DNA from 4 places in the Aliivibrio sp. S2TY2 genome. Region 2 is predicted to be linked to each of the others. Evidence: predicted binding sites of a transcription regulator. Region 2 holds the regulator's gene; each other region holds the start of a gene.
What was found. Region 2 encodes PurR, which represses purine synthesis genes. Its sites were predicted from a motif close to TNANGNAAACGTTTNCNTNA; they were not measured.
Positions count from the first base shown of each region.

Region 1: PVK63_RS05700 (NCS2 family permease) is a predicted target of PurR. The motif match lies at 2,541-2,560, and genes of this name have one in related genera.
Region 3: PVK63_RS00820 (inosine/guanosine kinase) is a predicted target of PurR. The motif match lies at 2,129-2,148, and genes of this name have one in related genera.
Region 4: purE (5-(carboxyamino)imidazole ribonucleotide mutase) is a predicted target of PurR. The motif match lies at 3,315-3,334, and genes of this name have one in related genera.

Region 1 covers NZ_JARACS010000002.1:417,680-422,723, forward strand. Annotated here, with positions in the region: gene PVK63_RS05690 (beta-mannosidase) at 1-193, shown strand, start outside; gene PVK63_RS05695 (nucleoside-diphosphate sugar epimerase) at 263-937, opposite strand; gene PVK63_RS05700 (NCS2 family permease) at 1,090-2,460, opposite strand; gene PVK63_RS05705 (M3 family metallopeptidase) at 2,722-4,572, shown strand; gene PVK63_RS05710 (CsgG/HfaB family protein) at 4,635-5,044, opposite strand, start outside.
Region 2 covers NZ_JARACS010000010.1:11,438-16,481, reverse strand. Annotated here, with positions in the region: gene PVK63_RS14670 (hypothetical protein) at 1-496, opposite strand, end outside; gene torR (two-component system response regulator TorR) at 688-1,386, opposite strand; gene torD (molecular chaperone TorD) at 1,622-2,269, shown strand; gene purR (HTH-type transcriptional repressor PurR) at 2,543-3,550, shown strand; cyclic di-GMP riboswitch class I at 3,706-3,787, shown strand; gene PVK63_RS14650 (TfoX/Sxy family DNA transformation protein) at 3,914-4,501, shown strand; gene PVK63_RS14645 (sensor domain-containing diguanylate cyclase) at 4,813-5,044, shown strand, end outside.
Region 3 covers NZ_JARACS010000001.1:187,664-192,707, reverse strand. Annotated here, with positions in the region: gene PVK63_RS00825 (D-hexose-6-phosphate mutarotase) at 1-653, shown strand, start outside; gene PVK63_RS00820 (inosine/guanosine kinase) at 737-2,041, opposite strand; gene PVK63_RS00815 (HI1450 family dsDNA-mimic protein) at 2,225-2,548, shown strand; gene trxC (thioredoxin TrxC) at 2,691-3,125, shown strand; gene serS (serine--tRNA ligase) at 3,212-4,519, opposite strand; gene PVK63_RS00800 (replication-associated recombination protein A) at 4,641-5,044, opposite strand, start outside.
Region 4 covers NZ_JARACS010000004.1:910-5,953, reverse strand. Annotated here, with positions in the region: gene dprA (DNA-processing protein DprA) at 1-554, shown strand, start outside; gene PVK63_RS08195 (DUF494 family protein) at 557-1,030, shown strand; gene PVK63_RS08190 (DNA topoisomerase family protein) at 1,040-1,609, shown strand; gene PVK63_RS08185 (5-(carboxyamino)imidazole ribonucleotide synthase) at 1,646-2,758, opposite strand; gene purE (5-(carboxyamino)imidazole ribonucleotide mutase) at 2,761-3,246, opposite strand; gene PVK63_RS08175 (Sua5/YciO/YrdC/YwlC family protein) at 3,446-4,003, shown strand; gene aroE (shikimate dehydrogenase) at 4,075-4,896, shown strand; gene PVK63_RS08165 (DUF1488 domain-containing protein) at 4,896-5,044, shown strand, end outside.

The DNA of each region.
Region 1 (5,044 bases), on a different contig from region 2:
TGGCCCTGAAATTACCTTACGCTCTGATAACCCTGCATTTTTTACCCACTTAGAGCACGATGGTAATGGTCGTTTCACAGATTCAAGCTTTACATTATTACCGAATACACCGCGAATTATTCACTATATTGGTGATGATATTGAAACACTTAAGCAAACTCTGCGAGTGTATGATTTATCCAATAGCTATTAAACGCTGCAATATTGGACTTTATCGATAATCAAAAGCCAATGGAATATACCATTGGCTTTTTTATACTAATTACTTTTGCAACCCAAACATCGCTTTTGATGTATAATGGTGTATGCCTCTCAGCTGATTATTTTCTAAGGCCAAACCAAGCATGCATTGAGCCACTTTTTCCCCTTCAATTGGCTTATAATTAAGTAAAAAGCCTTTCATAATAGGTGTGAATACTCTTGCTACTGCCTGCAATAATACTTCGTCTTTTCTTGGCTCATCCCTGTCTCCTGCTAATGGACCAGGTTGCATAAACGTCACACTCTCAAACCCAATGCATGATATCTCAGTTTCCATTTGTCCTTTGCATTTTAAATAGTGAGATAACGCTGAAGGTGACGCCCCGATGCATGAAACCACATAAACATGCTTAACACCTATATTATACATTTCCTTGGCAGTATTAACGACTAAGGTGAGATCAATCGCTTTTAATGCGGCTTTGCTGCCTGCTTTTTTTAGCGTAGTTCCCAAAGTAATAAAGCCTATTGTTGGTGAGGCTTCTTGTACTTGTTCTTTATTGATTTTCAACTCTGAGTCTATCATTTGAACTAGCTTTGAGCTACTCGCATCTAATGGACGACGACTGACACTGTATACGCGGCTTATATCGTCACTCTTCAATGCAAAGTTCAATAAATGGTTCCCTATGAGACCGGTAGATCCCGCAATAATAATCGATGTTGGATTAGACATAATTTACTTCTTAAGCCGTTATTACTGATACTTTTAGCCTAACCCTTAATGGCCAAGCTGTCTTGTTTTTATATAAAAAAAGCCAGCGAACTCTCTCACTGGCTTCTAAAAATGTTAATTTCAGTGCAATTACGCTTCTCGGAATGGAACGATTAAATAGCCCAACCACCCACATAGAATACAATTAAAGCAACAGTAATAGAGACAATACCCACATTCAGCTTCTTAAGCTCGCCAGCAAATACACGGCCAACAACAAGCGTCGTAAAACCAATCATGATACCCGTTACGATGTTGGCAGAAAGAATAATGAATACCGCACAAACAAGGCCAGATAATGCATCTACCGAATCTTCAAAATCCAGCTTCGACACGTTACTTAGCATCAGTAAGCCAACGTACATCAGTGCAGGAGCCGTTGCGTAAGTAGGAACTAAGTAACTAACTGGCGATAAGAAGATCATCACTAAGAACAACACACCAACAACCGTTGCTGTAAGGCCTGTTTTACCACCCGCTGCAGTACCTGCTGCAGATTCAATATAAACAGCCGCTGGTGCACCACCAACAAGACCAGCCACCATTGAACTTGCAGAATCTGCAGTTAAGGCTTTACCGCCATCAATGATCTTGCCATCTTTATCTAGTAAGTTCGCTTGACCAGCTAACGCACGAATTGTACCTGTTGCATCAAATACCGCTGTCATAACCAAAGCAATAACAACAGGAAGAATCGCAGGTGTTAATGCCCCCATGATATCCATAGAACCAATTAACGAACTGCCATCTGCGGTTTCTAAACTCGGTAAAGCAAAAAAGCCATTGTAAGTTACGCTTGGATCGAAGATTAAGCCGATAACGGAAATAGCCACAATCACCAACAGAATACCACCAGGAACACGCTTCTTCTCTAAACCAAAAATAGCAGCAAGACCAAGAACAGACATGATCACAGAGAACGACTTAATGTCACCTAACATAATAGGTAGGCCTGCGTGTGCATTTTTTACGATTAAGCCTGTACCATCCGCAGCAATCAGCAATAAGAACAGACCAATACCAATACCAGTACCGTGAGCAATACCTGATGGCAGGTTATTTAAGATCCACTGACGAACGCCTGTCACCGTAATAAGCGTAAACAAAGCCCCCATGATAAATACAGCACCAAGCGCAACCGGAATACTCACCCCTTGCCCTAACACCAGACTAAACGCGGTAAATGCCGTTAATGAAATAGCACAGCCAATCGCCATTGGAAGATTTACCCATAACCCCATTAGCAATGAACCAAATGCCGCTACTAAACAGGTAGCAACAAATACAGCACCGGTATCAAACCCTGCGGCACCTAACATGCTTGGCACAACGATAACCGAGTAAACCATCGCTAAAAATGTCGTTAGACCTGCGATCATTTCTGTTTTCACGCTGCTGCCACGCTCAGAGATCTTAAAAAAGCCATCAAGTTTTTTATCTAAATTAGATTGTGGTGCCGTACTCTGTACATTGCTCTGCGACATTAGAACATTCCTTAAAATAGGTAACCGTAAGTGGAGTTAATTTTCTGCGCGCATTTTTGCATAAACTGAGAGAAATATAAATAAGCAATCGTTACCGTCTCAGTATTGCAATGAGTTACTGTAAAATATTCTAATTTTTTATAACATCTTAAAATCTGATCCTAACCTTTAAATAAACGAGCTTTTTAAAGCCTACTTATAACTTGTATCTTATCTGTGTCATAATTCATCTCCTACAAGTCTGTATTTAAAGGGAAGAAAATGACTGCTACTGCTTATCTTAATGACTTAAACCAACGTTATTTATCAATTCATCGCACTAAAGAAAACTTCTTTTGGGACACCTATATGGGGTTAAGTGATGATCACCAAGGCTCTACTGAGGCCGAGACTTCATGGACTAAATTTTTAAGTAATGCAGAGCAAATAACTGCAATTAAAGAACAAATCACTCTTGCAGACACAATAGAAAATATCGAAGAAAAAAAACAAACTCTAATTGGGTTAGCGGGGTGGTTAGACACTTTTGAATCTCATGCAATTGAATCTGAACAAGCTCAAACTCTAAAGTCAGAGTTAATTAAGTTTGAAGCTGGGCTGTTTGAGAAAAAACAAAAACACACCATGACGTATGTGAACGAAGAAGGAAAAACAGTTGAAGGTTCTCTTCCTGTGCTCGCTTCTGTTGTTCGCACTAGCTCTGATGAAAATACCCGCCAGTCTGCACACCAAGCGTTTCTTGGCTTAGAGCAATGGCTATTACAAAACGGATTTATTGAATTAATTAAACTACGCAACAAATTTGCTCGATCTCAAGGTTTTGATACTTTCTTTGATTACTCAGTAACCAAAAAAGAGAAAATGAGTGCAGATGAACTGTTTGCCATTTTGGATGATTTTGAAATCCGTACTCGTGATTGTAATCAAACCAGTTTAAATCAACTCGCCTCAGATAAAGGCGATAATGCGTTACTGGCTCATAACTTTGTATTCTCGTTTGCTGGCGATGTCATGCGTGAATTAGACCCTTATGTGCCGTTTTCTAAATCGCTGCGTCGTTGGGTTGAATCATTCGGACGCTTAAACATCGAATTCTCTGGCGCAGAATTAACCCTTGATTTATTGGATCGTAAAGGCAAATACCCAAATGGTTTCTGTCATGGTCCTATCCCTTCTTTTTATGATGAAAAAGGTGAATGGGTTGCTGCAAAAGTAAACTTCACTAGTAACGCTAAACCAGACCAAATAGGCAGTGGTTATGATGGTATGAACACCTTATTCCATGAGGGCGGGCATGCTGCACATTTCTCTAATGTAAAAATGAATGCTCCGTGTTTCTCACAAGAGTTTGCACCAACATCAATGGCCTATGCTGAAACACAATCTATGTTCTGCGACAGCCTATTAGAAGATGCCGATTGGCTAAAACAGTATGCTCTCGATGCCGATGGCAATTCAGTTCCTGATTCAATAATCAAAGCGATGATCGACAGCAAACAACCTTTCCGTGCATACCAAGAGCGCAGTATTCTTGTTGTTCCTTATTTTGAACGAGCGCTTTATCAATTATCGGATGAAGAGTTAACGCCAGAAAATATTACGGCACTGGCTCGTGCAACAGAGAAGAACATTCTTGGCCTAGCGTGCAGCCCACGTCCATTAATGGCAATCCCACACTTGGTTTCTGATGAAGCCGCTTGCGCATACCATGGTTATTTACTTGCGCACATGGCGGTATATCAAACTCGTGCTTATTTTACAGAGAAATTTGGTTACTTAACCGACAACCCTAAGATTGGTCCATTATTAACAAAACATTATTGGAATGCCGGTAACAGCGTTAGCCATAATGAGTCAATTATTGCTTTAACTGGTGAAGGTTTTAACGCAAAGTATCTCGCTGATAAGTGTAATTTATCGGTTGAAGAGGCATGGAAGTCGGAGCAAGAGAAGATCGCAGAATTAGCTTCTCGAAGTCAAGCCGAGGTAGCGCCATTAAACGCTTCTATCACTATTATTGATGGCGCTAAAACGCTAGCAAGCAATACAGATTCAAACGCAAAAATGTGTGATGACTTTGAGGCCTATATTATGGAAACATACGGTCGTTAATATAGATAAGTAATCCGTTTATCATCACATAATGGTAAACGGATTACCTCACAATGCCGGCATTATAATACTTGGTGAGTTTCTGAAGCGTATTTAATGAAAATAGGATTGTCTTTACTGTCTTGATTTTCTGGACGCCACAGCCCTTCCTCTATTCCTTTCACAATTAAGTGAATAACAGCAGAATCAATCGCTGACATTAAGGCGATATTTACAGGCTCGTTGTTGGTATAACCTAGCTCAACCTCTAACAACTCCTTGTAATCTACAAACCGAAAAGCACCTGCTGATACTTCATAAGACAATATGGTTTTACTGGTTGTGACACTCGTTAAAATCTTACCGCTACGCACATCAACCGCTCGAATATTTACCGTCACTTGATCCGCTCTATATTGCCCTGAACCTCCAATACCTAAGTATCTAGCCCCTGCACCACCTGTTTTAATATTTGAATCATACGCTACGATTC
Region 2 (5,044 bases):
GTTTATTTAGGTTAGCAAACTCCTGAGGGTAATAGCGTTGCACATCAATTGAATTGATATAAGTCATCTGAGCGATTGCATCAGACAGCACGATATCTGCATTTTCTTTGTAGCTTTTTAGTTTATTAAATTGTGCATCCGCATTGGTTACTAATGACATATATTTAGCCGCATAAGAACCTGAAGAGAACATTGAGTACTCTTCATTAATTAAACCTGGCTCTTTTTCGATTTCTAAGAAAATCTCTTTCGCTTCTAGCCATTCATCCATCATAGAGGCATAAGTAGACTCTGAATAAATTTGGAACTCAGAAACTGAATCAAACGTCGTTTTATCCAGTGAATATTGCTTCTGAAGTGCATCAAATGTTGCTATTGATGGCGTATTTTTATTCTGTTCAACCGAGACTGCTGAGGTTTCCCCACCAGTACTTTGACAACCCACCACACCAACTAATGCTGAGGCAATCACTGCCACTTTGAAATATTGTTTCATCCTAAACCTATTAATAATTATGTTTGAATAGACAAGCGCAAGCACTCTAGGCTTATTTTATTATAAAAAACATTTTTAATCAGCTTTTCTTATAGATGAGTCACTAATTATATTGACAACTAAATAGGCAATAAAAAAAGCCACTCAAATTCTGAGTGGCTTTTGATAAAATAAAAATAACTTAGGAGAGGTTAATCTCCTGCAAACATATAGCCTTCGCCATGAACAGTAACAAAAATTTGTGGGTTTTTAGGGTCCATTTCCATTTTTGCACGCATTCTACGGATCAATACATCAATTGTTCTGTCATTTGGTGCATCTACTCGATGACTTATCATATTCAAAATACGCTCACGTGATAGAACGGTATTAGGATATGACGACAGCGCAACTAACAACTCATATTCTGCTTTTGTTAATTTTACTGGCTCACCATTATTTGATAATGCTCGACGTTGAATATCAAATGTCCACTCGCCAAAACGAACTACATTTGATTCATCTAACTCTGCCGGTTCATTAGCTAATGACATACGCCAAAATAAGTTTTTAACTCGGACTAAAAGTTCACGTAGCTCAACAGGTTTAGTGACGTAATCATCAGCACCCATTTCCAAGCCTACGATTCGATCAATACTATCAGTTCGTCCTGTAACAAGAATAATACCAATATTAGATTGGCTACGCAGTTCGCGTGCCAACAATAAACCATCCTCTCCTGGTAGGTTTATATCAAGCATAATTAAATCAACTTTTTGTTCAGCCAAAATAGTTCGCATTTCTGCACCTGTTTCAGCCTCGCTCACTTGATATCCCTCGGCTTCAAAATAGCCTACAAGTTTAGAGCGAGTTACCACTTCGTCTTCAACAACTAAAATGTGATAGCTCATAATTTTCTCTTTTTATGGTTATTTGGATGGTTCTTATCTTATTCTATTCATATTTTGTAATAATGCCAATTTTCAATTGATATATCTGTGATTTGTTTGATTCAAAACAAATCTTAACCAAAATCCGGCTTTAATCTTTACATATATATTTATACACGCTGTTAATGATAGGTGCTATTCCTTTTCACACTTATCCAGTACAATTCCCATATAAATTTTTTGGAGTGACGAATACATGAACGAATTGACTGCATTTAACGAACAACGCGCTGAAATTTACTGGTGGCTGTCAAGTTTATTAACAAGCGAATTAACCGCAGAACAATTAGAAGAATACAATAGCTTTGAAGTTCGTACATTTTTATCAAACTTAGCTGAAACCGCAGAATTATCTAGCTCAGTGAGTGCTCTAATTGAAAAGTTAAATCAATTACAAAAACGTGAAGACGCACAACTTGAACTTTCTGCCGACTTTTGCCAAGCTTTTTTAGGTTCAGATAAAAGCAGTGCCCTACCTTATGCATCACTATACCTTGATAAATCAGGTCTTTTGAATGCAAAACCAGCACAAGAAATGCGTGCACTATTAGAGAAATATAACATCGCACAAAAAGCTGAATTTAATGAGCCTGCCGATCACATTGCCATTGAACTTGATTTTCTTGGTAATTTAATCGTAATGACAAACCAACAAGCTTCTGAAGAAGAATTTGAAGCTTACATGGCCGCTCAGTTAAACTTCATTAATGAGCAACTCTTATCATGGACACCACGCTTTAGCCAAATCTGCCAAGAGCGAGATGACTTCGGCTTCTACGCAGCGGTTACACATTTCTTAGTGACGTTCTTACAGTTAGATGCTGCATTCCTTACTGGTGAGTAATTGAGTCACTCATTTTGATGATATAAATTAACAAGTACGTGATATAAATCAGATTACAACTAGAATTTATGAAATCAATAATTGTTTGCACTATACTTTACCTATAGTATGTGTACGCAAACGATAAAATTAAAACATTAAATAAAAGCCGCATTTTTAGCGGTTTTTTTCATTTATCAGGGCCTATTTATCTTCCATCAGTTCTTTAAAAGAGCAACACCTATTTTGTTGGAACATAAATAGCCCCTTATTTAACTATGTTAAGGCTTAAATATGGCTACAATTAAAGACGTTGCAAAATTAGCAGCGGTATCAACAACAACCGTATCTCACGTAATAAATAAAACTCGCTTCGTCGCTGAAGCAACACAAAAACGCGTGTGGGAAGCTGTTGACGAATTAAATTACGCACCAAGTGCCGTAGCTCGTAGTTTAAAATGCAACACAACACGAACTATCGGTATGCTAGTAACGCAATCATTCAATCCTTTTTTTGCAGAAGTAATGCACGGTGTTGAAAATTACTGTTACAAGCAAGGCTACACATTGTTTATGTGTAATACCGAAGGTGATCTAGAAAAGCAAAAACATTACATCCGTATGCTGGCAGAGAAACGAGTAGATGGCTTACTTGTTATGTGTTCTGATCTAAATGAGCAACTTCTTGCTCTTCTTGAGAAAAACACCGAACTACCTATGGTTATCATGGACTGGGGCCCAGACAGCCCACACACAGATAAAATCATTGATAATTCAGAAAAAGGTGGTTACTTAGCGACTAAACATTTGATTGAAAAAGGTCATACTGAAATCGCATGCATTACTGGTCAAGCGGATAAAGCTACATGTAATGAGCGAATCCATGGTTTTAAACGTGCACATGAAGAGGCAGGATTAGCCTTTAATCCAAATTGGATTTTAGAAGGTGATTTTGAATGTGCTTCTGCAGCTAAAGCGATAGATAAACTAATCGCAATGGACAAACAGCCAACAGCTATATTCTGTTTCAATGACATTATGGCATTAGCCGCGATTAGTCGAATTAAACAGTCTGGTTTACGTGTACCTGAAGATATCTCAGTGATTGGATATGATAATATTGAGTTATCTGCTTATTTCTCTCCACCACTCACTACAATTCATCAACCTAAGCGAAGAGTCGGAAAAACTGCGGTTGAAATTTTATTAGAGCGTATAAAAGATAAACATCACGAGCGTCGTATTTTTGAAATGCAGCCTGAAGTAGTATCTCGAAATAGTGTTTTTGATAAGACTAAATAATAAAGTTTAAATTTACAAAACAAGAACAATCAACGTCATTTTCAAGGAAAAGTTGAACCAACTTAACAAAAATGACGTTAATTTTATGGAGCAAGATCACACTTTTGATTTTTTTTGGTCTCTTGACTTATTGATTGCTATATCATCATCCAAAGTCACGAACAGGGCAAACTGTGCGAAAGTGCAGGACGCAAAGCTTCCGGCCTAAGTTTTATATAGGGTAGCGGGGTTGCCGATGGCAAGTATTCTTTTATGCATTGTTAATTTTTACTTTAAAATAACAATTCTATATTTTGAACTTGCTACTATTTCCTCGGGCTCAGTTGTTTAGTGACATAGACTTACTAACCGAGAATTATTGCAATGGATAAACCAGTACTAAAAGAATCACTCCGTCTCCTCTCCTCTCTAGGAAAGATCACTTCACGTTCTATGTTTGGTGGTTTCGGTATATTTATCGACAGCACTATGTTCGCACTTGTCGTTCAAGATAAGCTGCATTTAAGAGCAAGTGATGACACTATCAACTTATTTAAAGAGCAAGGATTTGAACCATACGTTTATAAAAAACGTGGTTTTCCTGTTGTGACCAAATATTTTGCAATTTCAGCAGAATGTTGGAAAGAACCTGATTCAATCTTATTACAAGCGGTTATCGCTCTAGATGTCGCTAAAAAAGATAAAGAAAAACAGAAATCAGAAGGTCCATCTCGAATTAAAGACCTACCAAATTTACGATTAGCAACAGAACGAATGCTTAAAAAGGCAGGTATTAATACTGTTGAAGAACTTCGTGATACAGGGTCAGTTAACGCATACAAAGCCATTCAGCAAACGCACTCTAGCAGTGTGAGCGATGAATTACTTTGGTCTCTTGAAGGTGCGATTAAAGGTACTCACTGGTCTGTTATTTCATCTGATACCAGAGATGAATTAAGAAAGCAGTTATAGAATAATTCACTCTATCTCAGTTTACTTCTGAATAGTAAATACAGCTCTTTATTCGACAATAAAGAGCTATATTTCATACTCTCCCCTAAGCTATATTCGCTTAATTACACGACAAACCTAAAAATAGCGCATACCACTTACATTAATTTAACTTTTATGTAAATGCTCTATTCTTTTCTCGATTATTCATATATCCTATATAGTACTGCAGACCATTAAATGGCCTAGTGAATTATCGGATACCTTAGATGAAAAAAAATACAATCAGTAAAAAATGGCTCTATCTACCTATAATATGCATGATAATTACCATGTCTCTTGGCCTTTTTATTTTCAATTCAACACTTTCTAATTGGCTTGAAAATAAAGTTGAAGGTGGATTATCTGAAGAAGTATCGCGAGTCATAACAAAAATTAAAGATGATAATATCTCTTTCTCAGATCTAACTGCGCTTGATATCTATGTTAAAACTGATATTGAGTTAGCGAAAGAAGATCACATCACTCTCATCAAATCTAACGGTACTCCAATTGCCGATAGTG
Region 3 (5,044 bases), on a different contig from region 2:
TACCTGTTTGCTGGCCTTGGTTTGGCCGTATCGCCAACCCTGCCCACGGCTTTGCTCGCAATAGTACTTGGACATTAATAGAACACCGTGAAAACGAAAATGGGGTGATGGTGGTTCTTGGTTTAGAAGCTTCAGAAGAAACCAAAGCTATTTGGCCATTTGAATTTGAAGCTCGCTTAACAGTAGAAATTGGCGATCAGCTAACGATTACTCTTGATGCAAAAAATACAGATGATAAAGCGTGGAACTGCTCAGGAGCATTACACACGTACCTAAATGTTGCTGATATTAACACCACAACAATTACCGGTATGGGATCAAGCTATATTGATGGCTTACTGGAAGGGAAAATATGTTCGGGCGGTGATACATTATCAATTAATGCGGCGGTTGACCGTGTTTACACTCAGCCAGAAAATACCGTCCTAATCTCTGATACACAACGTACATTGTCTGTTACTAATTCAGGGCACAATGCCGCGGTTATCTGGAATCCGTGGGCTGAAGGCGCTGAATCTATGGGTGACATGAACAATGATGGTTATCAAACGATGGTGTGTGTTGAATCAACCTATCATGCTGCAAGTCTAGAAACAGCTAAAGTAATTCAACCTAATGAATCATTTGTGTTAAGTACAACAATTAACGCTTAATCTTAAAGCCATAAACAAAAAACGGAAGCACTAAGGCTTCCGTTTTTTATATCATCTATTTTAATAGTAAGCAGATGCTGAAATTATCTTTCCCAGTACGACTCTTCTAACGAATCTTCACGCTCTGGTAAACCACGAGATAAACGTGGTGAATGTTGCGCTAATACTTCAAAGCTTACACGGTTTGAGTACTTACATACTTGAGAAAACGAAGAGTATGTTAGGTATGAGTGCTGATGCTTACTTGAATTAGGTACATTATTACGGTGATAATGGTTTGCTGCCATATCATGTAATAAAGCCGACAACGCACCATCGCCTGCCCCATTGGTATTCTTGATTTTTTCAGGGCCGCCCATGTATGGTGAGATATGGGAATACACCTTCATTGGATTTTCACAGCTGTCTTTAATTGCAGGACGGCTAAACTCAAATTGGTTAAATTCTGGAATAGTACCTGGAAGTAATGGTAATGAAGTCTCACGCTTCGCTTCATCCTCTGTATAACCTGCCATATAAAGCCCTACAGGGCCCGCGGTACATAATACAAGATCAACCCACTCAAGTGCTTTATCTGCTGCTTCTAGAGGATCTGATGCGCCTGTAAGGGCTTCACCTTCTTCTTCATTCATAGCAACAACGGTTACATGATCGTTTAAGAAATCACGCCAGTATTGTGGATCATCTTGAACCACAAATTTAGTACCCATGGTCAACACCACTGGTACATCATATTTTTTAGCGTACTCAATCGCTTTCATTGTTGCTTCTGGCATTGGATCACCATCTTTACAACGAACTAAATAAGCAGTCAGTACTAACGCAGATGCGTTTTTAAAGATTTTCTCTGGAATACTTTCTGAACGAAGCTGGTTCATATCGCCTTCGCTGATCGCAAACGTGCGTTCACCGTCTTGACTAATAAGTGCAAAACAGCGTCCAATCGCACCCGGAACAGGTTGAAGGTAGTTCAAATCCATTCGGCTAGACGTATTACATAAGTAGCGATATGAATAGCTACCAATATGAATGTCTTCACTCATCACACCTAACAGAGTTGATTTATCATCAGCGAGTACTGAATAGTTGTGAAGTGTATTACCAATCGTACCACCAGCGAATTCGTTGGTGATCATGTTGTTATCTTTAAGCTCATTATAAAGCATTTCCGCTTTATCATTATCGATAACCAGTGAGTGTCCTTTACTCAAGCCATACTTCTCAATAAAAGCATCGTCAATTCGAGCTTCAATATCCACTAACGTTTGATCAATACCGATAATGTGCGTACGCGACATTTTTTTGGTTTCTTGAGCTTGGCTAACTAATGGATCACGAGCGTGAACTGGAAAATAATGCTTGGATTTACGCTGACCTGGAAATTTCATAAAATAATCATTCAACTGGCTAATGGAAGAAGTGCGAAGTTTAGCCGCTCAATAACTCTGCCGCAACTACTGATATTAGCCTCAATGAAAGGCAAACGTTTGCTCTTTCTATTTGTTTATACTTCTAGCCTTACTAAGGCCATTCATGATAATTTATCTGTGTATTTTTTAAAGGTAACCACCATGACAACTGAACTAATTAGCTATGATGACGTAATCGAAGTCGCTTACGATATTTTCCTTGAAATGGCTCAAGACAACCTTGAACCAGCTGATGTTGCATTATTTACTCTACAATTTGATGATCGCGGCGCTGCTGAAGTTGTTGATACTCGTGATGATTGGGCTGGACACGTTGGCTTTGAAGTTAATGGCGAAGTATACACGGAAGTTCTCATTGGCTTAGTCAATGAAGAATCAGACGTATTGGATGATGTATTTGCTCGTATGCTAGTCAGCCGTGATCCTGAACACAAATTCTGCCACATGTTATGGAAACGTGATTAATTTTATCGTTCGTCTTTAACGACTAAGGAGCATTCATTTGCTCCTTTTTTATTATCCTCTCTCATTGAATCTCTTACTTTACACCCCCATTATTTCTTTATGCTCACAAACTGCTTATTGCAGAAAATAATAAAGGAATACCATGTCTCAATTTCAATCTAGATGCCCATCATGCAATGGACTCAACCGCCTTCCTATTGAACGCATTAATGACACGGCTACGTGTGGTCGCTGTAAAGAACACCTATTAGATGGAAAGCCGCTAGAAGGTACCACTGATAATCTTGCTGCTTTAATGAATAGTGATAAACCTGTTGTTATCGACTTCTGGGCCCCGTGGTGTAATCCATGCGTTGGATTCTCTCCGGTATTTGAAGACGTTGCTGCCGAACGCAATGGCCAAATTCGCTGTGTAAAAGTAAATACGGAAGCCCAACAACAAATTGCCGCACAATATCAGATCCGCTCTATCCCTACGATCATGGTCTTTAAGAATGGCCAACGTGTAGATATGATTAATGGTGCATTACCAAAAGGTCAATTTGATCAGTGGCTAAATCAAGCACTGCTTAAATAATGTAAATAGCAGACAAACAAAAGCCGCTGTATGACTTAACATACAGCGGCTTTTTAATGTTTATCTAGTCTATTTTATAGAACAGATTAACCGATGAATTCTACACCGTTCATGTACTTACGTAGTACTTCAGGGATAGCAATCTTACCATTAGCTTGTTGGAAGTTCTCTAGGATAGCAACCATTGTACGACCTACTGCAAGACCTGAACCGTTCAGTGTGTGAACTAATTCTGGTTTCTTCTCGCCTTGACGACGGAAACGCGCTTGCATACGACGAGCTTGGAAATCCCACATGTTTGAACAAGAAGAGATCTCACGGTACGTTTCTTGTGCTGGAACCCATACTTCTAAATCATAAGTTTTACGAGAACCGAAGCCCATATCACCTGTACAAAGTACTACTTTACGGTATGGAAGCTCTAGAAGTTGAAGTACTTTCTCAGCATGACCTGTTAGCTCTTCAAGCGCTGCCATTGAATCTTCTGGTTTCGTAATTTGAACTAATTCAACTTTGTCGAATTGGTGCATACGGATAAGGCCACGAGTATCACGACCGTAAGAACCCGCTTCAGAACGGAAACATGGTGTGTGAGCCGTCATTTTCAGAGGTAAATCAGCTTCTTCAGTAATTGTGTCACGAACCATATTTGTTACTGGAACTTCAGCTGTTGGGATAAGTGATAGCATCTTAAGAGGAACATCACTCACTTGCTCTGTTAATGGGCTTGTGTGGAATAGATCTTCACCAAACTTAGGTAATTGACCCGTACCATATAGGCTATCGTGGTTTACTAAGTAAGGTACGTACATTTCCATGTAACCGTGTTCTTCTGTATGAAGATCAAGCATGAATTGTGAAAGCGCACGGTGAAGACGCGCAAATTGACCTTTCATTACGATAAAACGAGAACCAGAGATTTTAACTGCGCTCGCAAAATCAAGGCCATCAGCCATTTCACCAAGCTCAACATGATCTTTTACTTCAAAGTCATACGCTAGAGGGTTACCCCAACGTAATACTTCTACGTTTTCTTCTTCATCTTTACCAAACGGTACTGAATCATCAGGAATGTTTGGAACAGACAAAGCGATAGTTTCGATTTGTTGTTGAAGATCTGCAAGTGCTACTTTTGCTTCATCTAATTCAGAGCCTAGGTTTGCAACGTCAGCCATAATGCGATCTGCTTCTTCGTGATCGCCCTTCGCTTTTGCTTGACCAATGGACTTCGAACGGGAATTACGCTGCGCTTGAAGCTCTTCAGTTTTAACTTGAAGGGACTTACGTTGTTCTTCAAGATTGCGAAGTGTCTCTACGTCTAGCTTAAAGCCACGACGTGCCAGTTTCTCTGCTGTTTCATCCAGCTCTGTACGAAGTAATTTTGAATCAAGCATTTGTAATCCTATGCCTTATGGTCATTGTGTATTCAAATAATACAGAACACACTGAGTAATAAAATTTTGTGCAATTTTCAGTTCCAAATTGCGATTCGAATAAGATACCGAAAATGATCTTTTATTGGTAGCGTTTTAAGGTGCTGTTTTGATCTAATTGGGCTAAATATTCTAGCTTTTCGCTAATTTTGGTTTCTAAGCCACGTTTTGTTGGAAAGTAGTACTTACGATCCTGCATTTCCGGTGGAAAATAATTCTCACCTGATGCATACGCATTTGGCTCATCATGAGCATAACGATAATCTGCGCCATAGCCCATGTCTTTCATTAATGATGTCGGGGCATTGCGTAAATGGTTTGGCACATCATAATCTGGTGAGTTAATGGCGTCCATTTGCGCTTGTTTCCATGCGGTATAAACGGCATTACTTTTAGGAGCACATGCCAAATAAACCACCGCTTGAGCAATCGCCCTTTCGCCTTCAGCAGGGCCAATGCGAGTAAAGCAATCCCACGCATTCATCG
Region 4 (5,044 bases), on a different contig from region 2:
ATCGAGCCTTGGCTCAGCGAGTGAGTGAAAATGGCGCCTTGGTTTCTGAGTTTAGACCTGACACACCACCAAGAGCTGATAATTTCCCCAGGCGAAATCGGATCATTAGTGGACTCTCGACGGGTGTATTGGTTGTTGAAGCTGCTGAGCGTTCAGGATCGCTGATTACAGCAAGGTATGCTAATGAACAAGGTCGAGAAGTCTTTGCACTTCCAGGGTCGATTCAAAACCCTACGGCTCAAGGATCAAATAGCTTAATTAAAGCAGGAGCAAAACTGGTTTCATCTCCAGAAGATATTTTTGATGAAATTGGGGCTTTAACTGAATGTGCAATATCTCACCAACCGTCCTTATTCGATCAAGAAGTTATCACAGAACAATTGCCATTTCCTGAAGTGTTCGCTACCGTAGGCAGTGAGGCGACGCCTGTTGATATAATCGCAGAGCGGTGTCAGATGCCTGTACATGAAATCATGATGCAATTACTTGAATTAGAGTTGCAAGGTTTCATCGCTGCAGTCCCAGGGGGTTACATTAAAAAGCGGAGGGGCTAGCCATGATGGATGTTCTTATGTATCTATTTGAAACATATATCCATAGTGATGTTGAACTAAACGTAGAACAAGAAAAACTTGAAGAAGAATTATTAAAAGCAGGCTTTCACCAAGAGGCTATTTATAAAGCACTTGATTGGTTAGAAGACTTAGCTCGTCTACAAGAATCGGATTCTTATACGCACATAGAACCAAGTACATCAACGTCAATGCGCGTGTATACTCAACAAGAAATTGATGGAATTGACACTGCTTGTCGTGGTTTTTTACTTTTTTTAGAGCAAATTAAAGTTCTGACAAGTGAAACGAGAGAAATGGTCATCGAACAGGTAATGGCATTAGAAACAGAGGATCTTTCTTTGGACGATTTGAAATGGGTCGTGCTAATGGTGTTGTTCAATGTTCCAGGTCAAGAGAGTGCTTATACGCAGATGGAAGAGCTGCTTTATACTGCAGATGTAGGCATTACGCATTAAGGTTTTTGAATGTCTGGGAAAATAGATAAGCAATTATTTCAAGCTCACGAACACGCGCTAGAGCATCAAAGTTGTCCGGAATGTAGCGGTGAACTTATGATCCGTTATGGTAAACGAGGTCCATTTTTGGGGTGCCAAAATTATCCTGAATGCGACTATATTCGCCCATTAAAAAGTAATGATGGTCATATAGTTAAAGAGCTGGGGATCCCATGTCCTGAGTGTGAAAATGAGTTAGTATTAAGGCAAGGTCGATATGGAATGTTTATCGGTTGTTCTACTTATCCCATATGTACGCACATTGAATCATTAGAGCAGAAAAAGGAAGAACCAAAAGAGTTGATTGAATGCCCGAGTTGCAAAAAAGGCTTGTTGCATGAAAAACAGTCACGTTTTGGTAAATCATTTTATGCGTGTGACGCTTATCCGGCCTGTCGTTTTGCTGTCAATTTAGAGCCGCAACAAGGGTGTTGTCAAAAATGTGGTTTTGAGTTGCTGCTAAAAAAAGAAACAGCAGTAGGGGTACGACTCATTTGTGCAGATAAAAAGTGTGCCGAAGTTCAGAACCAAGCAGAGTAACTTAATCACTAGTATTAAGTTACTCATACCTAAGATTTAAGAAAGAGCTTTAAAGGCTTGTTTATCTAAAATATTCGCAAGTTTAGAAAGCTCTTTTTGTAGCATTTCAGGAGAGTCGGCACACACGTTAATATGGCCCATTTTTCTACCCGCTCGCTTCTCTTTTCCATACCAATGAATATGGCAATTCGGCATTGTTAATATTTCATCTGGTAAGCTATCTTCACCTAAAATATTAATCATCGCTGTTGAGCGAAGTAATTCATTGCCTGTTAATGGTAAGTTGCATACTGCTCGAATGTGCATTTCAAATTGGCAAACATCAGTACCTTGCTGAGTCCAATGTCCAGAGTTATGAACTCGTGGCGCGATTTCATTTACAAGTAACTTTCCGTCTACATCGAAAAACTCAATAGCAAGCACTCCGATATAATTAAGCTCATCTGCGATAGCAGTAAACATACGATCGGCTTGTTCTTGCAACTCACTGGTGCCTTCTAATGCGGTTGATAAAGCCAAAACTCCATCGACATGAACATTTTTAGTCAGTGGGTAAGTCACCATTTGACCGTTTTTATTACGAGCGCCAATAAGTGAAACTTCACGGTTAAATGGAATAAATTGTTCAGCAACCATGGCTTGATCTGGAGAGTTTTTGATTAGCTCATCCATTTCTTCCCAAATAGAATCAACTTGAGAAAGATCTTTTAAGCGCCATTGACCCTTTCCATCATAACCACCTAAGGCACTTTTCAAAACCATAGGGATCCCTACAGTATCGATAGCATTAAGAAAGTCTTGTTTGGTATTGATGATATGGTATTTGGCGTTTGCAACATGAGCATTGTCTAATAACTTTTTCTCAAGACGACGATCTCCTCCCGCCTTTATTGCATCAGGCGTTGGTTGGAATTTTCCACTAATACTGCAAATATCTAGAATATGATGAGGAATATGTTCAAACTCAGCGGTAATTACATCAACATTGTTTATCGCTTGCTCTAATGATAAATCAATTGGCTGTTGAGTTAATGGATGTACAATTTGTTGGCTATTAACATCATAAGCGATCACATCAATATTCAGTGGAGCACTAGCTAAAGACATCATTCGAGCTAATTGACCTGAACCTAAAATAAGAACATTCATGATTAATCCTCTGATGGGTCTGGGTTCTCTAACACCATTTCAGTTTGTTCTTTACGGAAAGCTTCAACCGCAGCCATTACTTCTTCGTTTGATGTGCCAATGATTTGAGCAGCAAGAATACCCGCATTAGCCGCTCCCGCCTCACCTATCGCAAGCGTACCAACAGCAATACCTTTTGGCATTTGCACAATTGAAAGCAATGAATCCATTCCTTTAAGTGCGCGAGATTGTACTGGAACACCTAAAACCGGAACGCTTGTGAATGCAGCGGCCATTCCAGGAAGGTGTGCAGCGCCGCCTGCTCCAGCGATAATTACTTTAATGCCACGATCTTTTGCTTGAGTTGCATAATCGGCAAGTAATTGAGGAGTTCTGTGTGCAGAAACCACTTTTGTCTCATAAGGCACATTAAAGCGGTCAAGCATCTCAGCGGCCAGTTTCATTGTTGGCCAGTCTGATTTTGAACCCATGATAATACCGACTTTCATTGTGAACTCCTTAAATAAAGATATTGGCAATATAGAAAAGTTATCTGCATTATACGGTTATTTTTTATTAAGGAAAACGTTTGCGTAAGGAAATGCTCAACTTATTAATGATTGATGACAATTCAAAAAAGGAAAGCAGTTGTGTGATTTGAGTAGATCAATAGAATAGATACAATATATAGAAGAGAGTGGTATTAATGTGAAGAATCTAAATCAAGTCGTAGAAGCCTTGAACATAGGGAATGTTATCGCTTATCCGACCGAAGGTGTTTTTGGTGTTGGTTGTGATCCAGATAATGAGCAAGCCTTACTAAAATTGTTAGATGTAAAACAGAGACCAAAAGAAAAAGGGTTAATCTTAATTGCAGCATCTATTGAACAACTATTACCTTATATAGATTTAGAACAATTAACAGAAGATCAAGTTAATGCCATTAAAGCATCATGGCCTGGTCCTGTCACTTGGATTGTTCCTGTTAAAGAAACCACATTATCTTTAGTTACTGGGCAGTTTAATAGTATTGCTGTCAGAGTAACGGGTCATCCTCAAGTGAAAGCTATTTGTAATGCATTTGGTAAACCCATTACTTCAACCAGTGCTAACCTCTCAGGATTAGAACCTTGTCGAAGTGTTGCCGAAGTTGAAGCTCAACTAGGAAATACAGGTGTGGTAATTTTTCAAGGAGAAGTGGGTAATCGCACTCAACCAACCGAAATTCGTGATGCGAAAACAGGTAATACGCTACGCCAGGGTTAATGCATCAATGATAGGTTTAAGGTAAGGTTACTAACATCATTTAGCGCTTTCATTGCAGGGAATATTTTCACATGGATAAGTATGCCGTTTTTGGTAACCCGGTTAAACACAGTAAATCACCTTTTATTCATACCTTATTTGCTCGTCAAACAATGCAGAATTTAGAATATTCAGCAATTGAAGCACCCATAAATGGTTTTGTTGAGTCAGTGACCGCGTTTTTTTCTCAACAAGGAAAAGGCTGTAATGTAACGGTCCCTTTTAAAGAAGAAGCATTTCAGTTTGTCGATCAATTAACCGAAAGAGCAAAGCTAGCAGGAGCCGTAAATACACTTAAAAAATTGGACGATGGCATTATTTTAGGTGATAACACAGATGGCGAAGGGTTAGTTCAAGATTTATTGCAGTACCAAGTACCTTTAGAAGATAAACACATTTTATTAATTGGTGCTGGTGGTGCAGCTCGTGGTGTCATTCTTCCTTTATTAAAGCAAAACCCAGCTTCTATTACGCTTGTTAATCGAACTTATGAAAAAGCAAAACAACTTGAAGGGTTGTTTTCTTCTTATGGAAGGATCGAAGCAAAAGAGATGAGTGACATTAATAAGAGTTTTGATGTCATTATTAATTCAACATCGGCAAGTTTATCTGGAGAGCTTCCTCAAATTGATCCTGTTATATTCTCTGGTGGTGCGATTAGCTATGACATGATGTATGGTTCAGGAAAAACTATCTTTAACCAATGGGCATTAGAAAACGATGCTTACCAAGCTTATGATGGGTTAGGTATGTTAGTGGGTCAAGCTGCAGAAAGTTTTACTGTGTGGAGAGGGCTACGTCCAGGCAGCAAACAAATTTTACGCGAATTACGAAAAAACTTAGAAGGTATGTAATGAATCAATCGATTCTATTTTCAGATGATTTAACCGTAGATCTGGATAACCAGTGTGTGCGTTTTTCAGCACAACAAATGGGAAGCTTAATTAATTGCTTGGTTTTATTCTCATGGCTTGAAGAAGAAAGCGGAGAACCTGTTTGCAG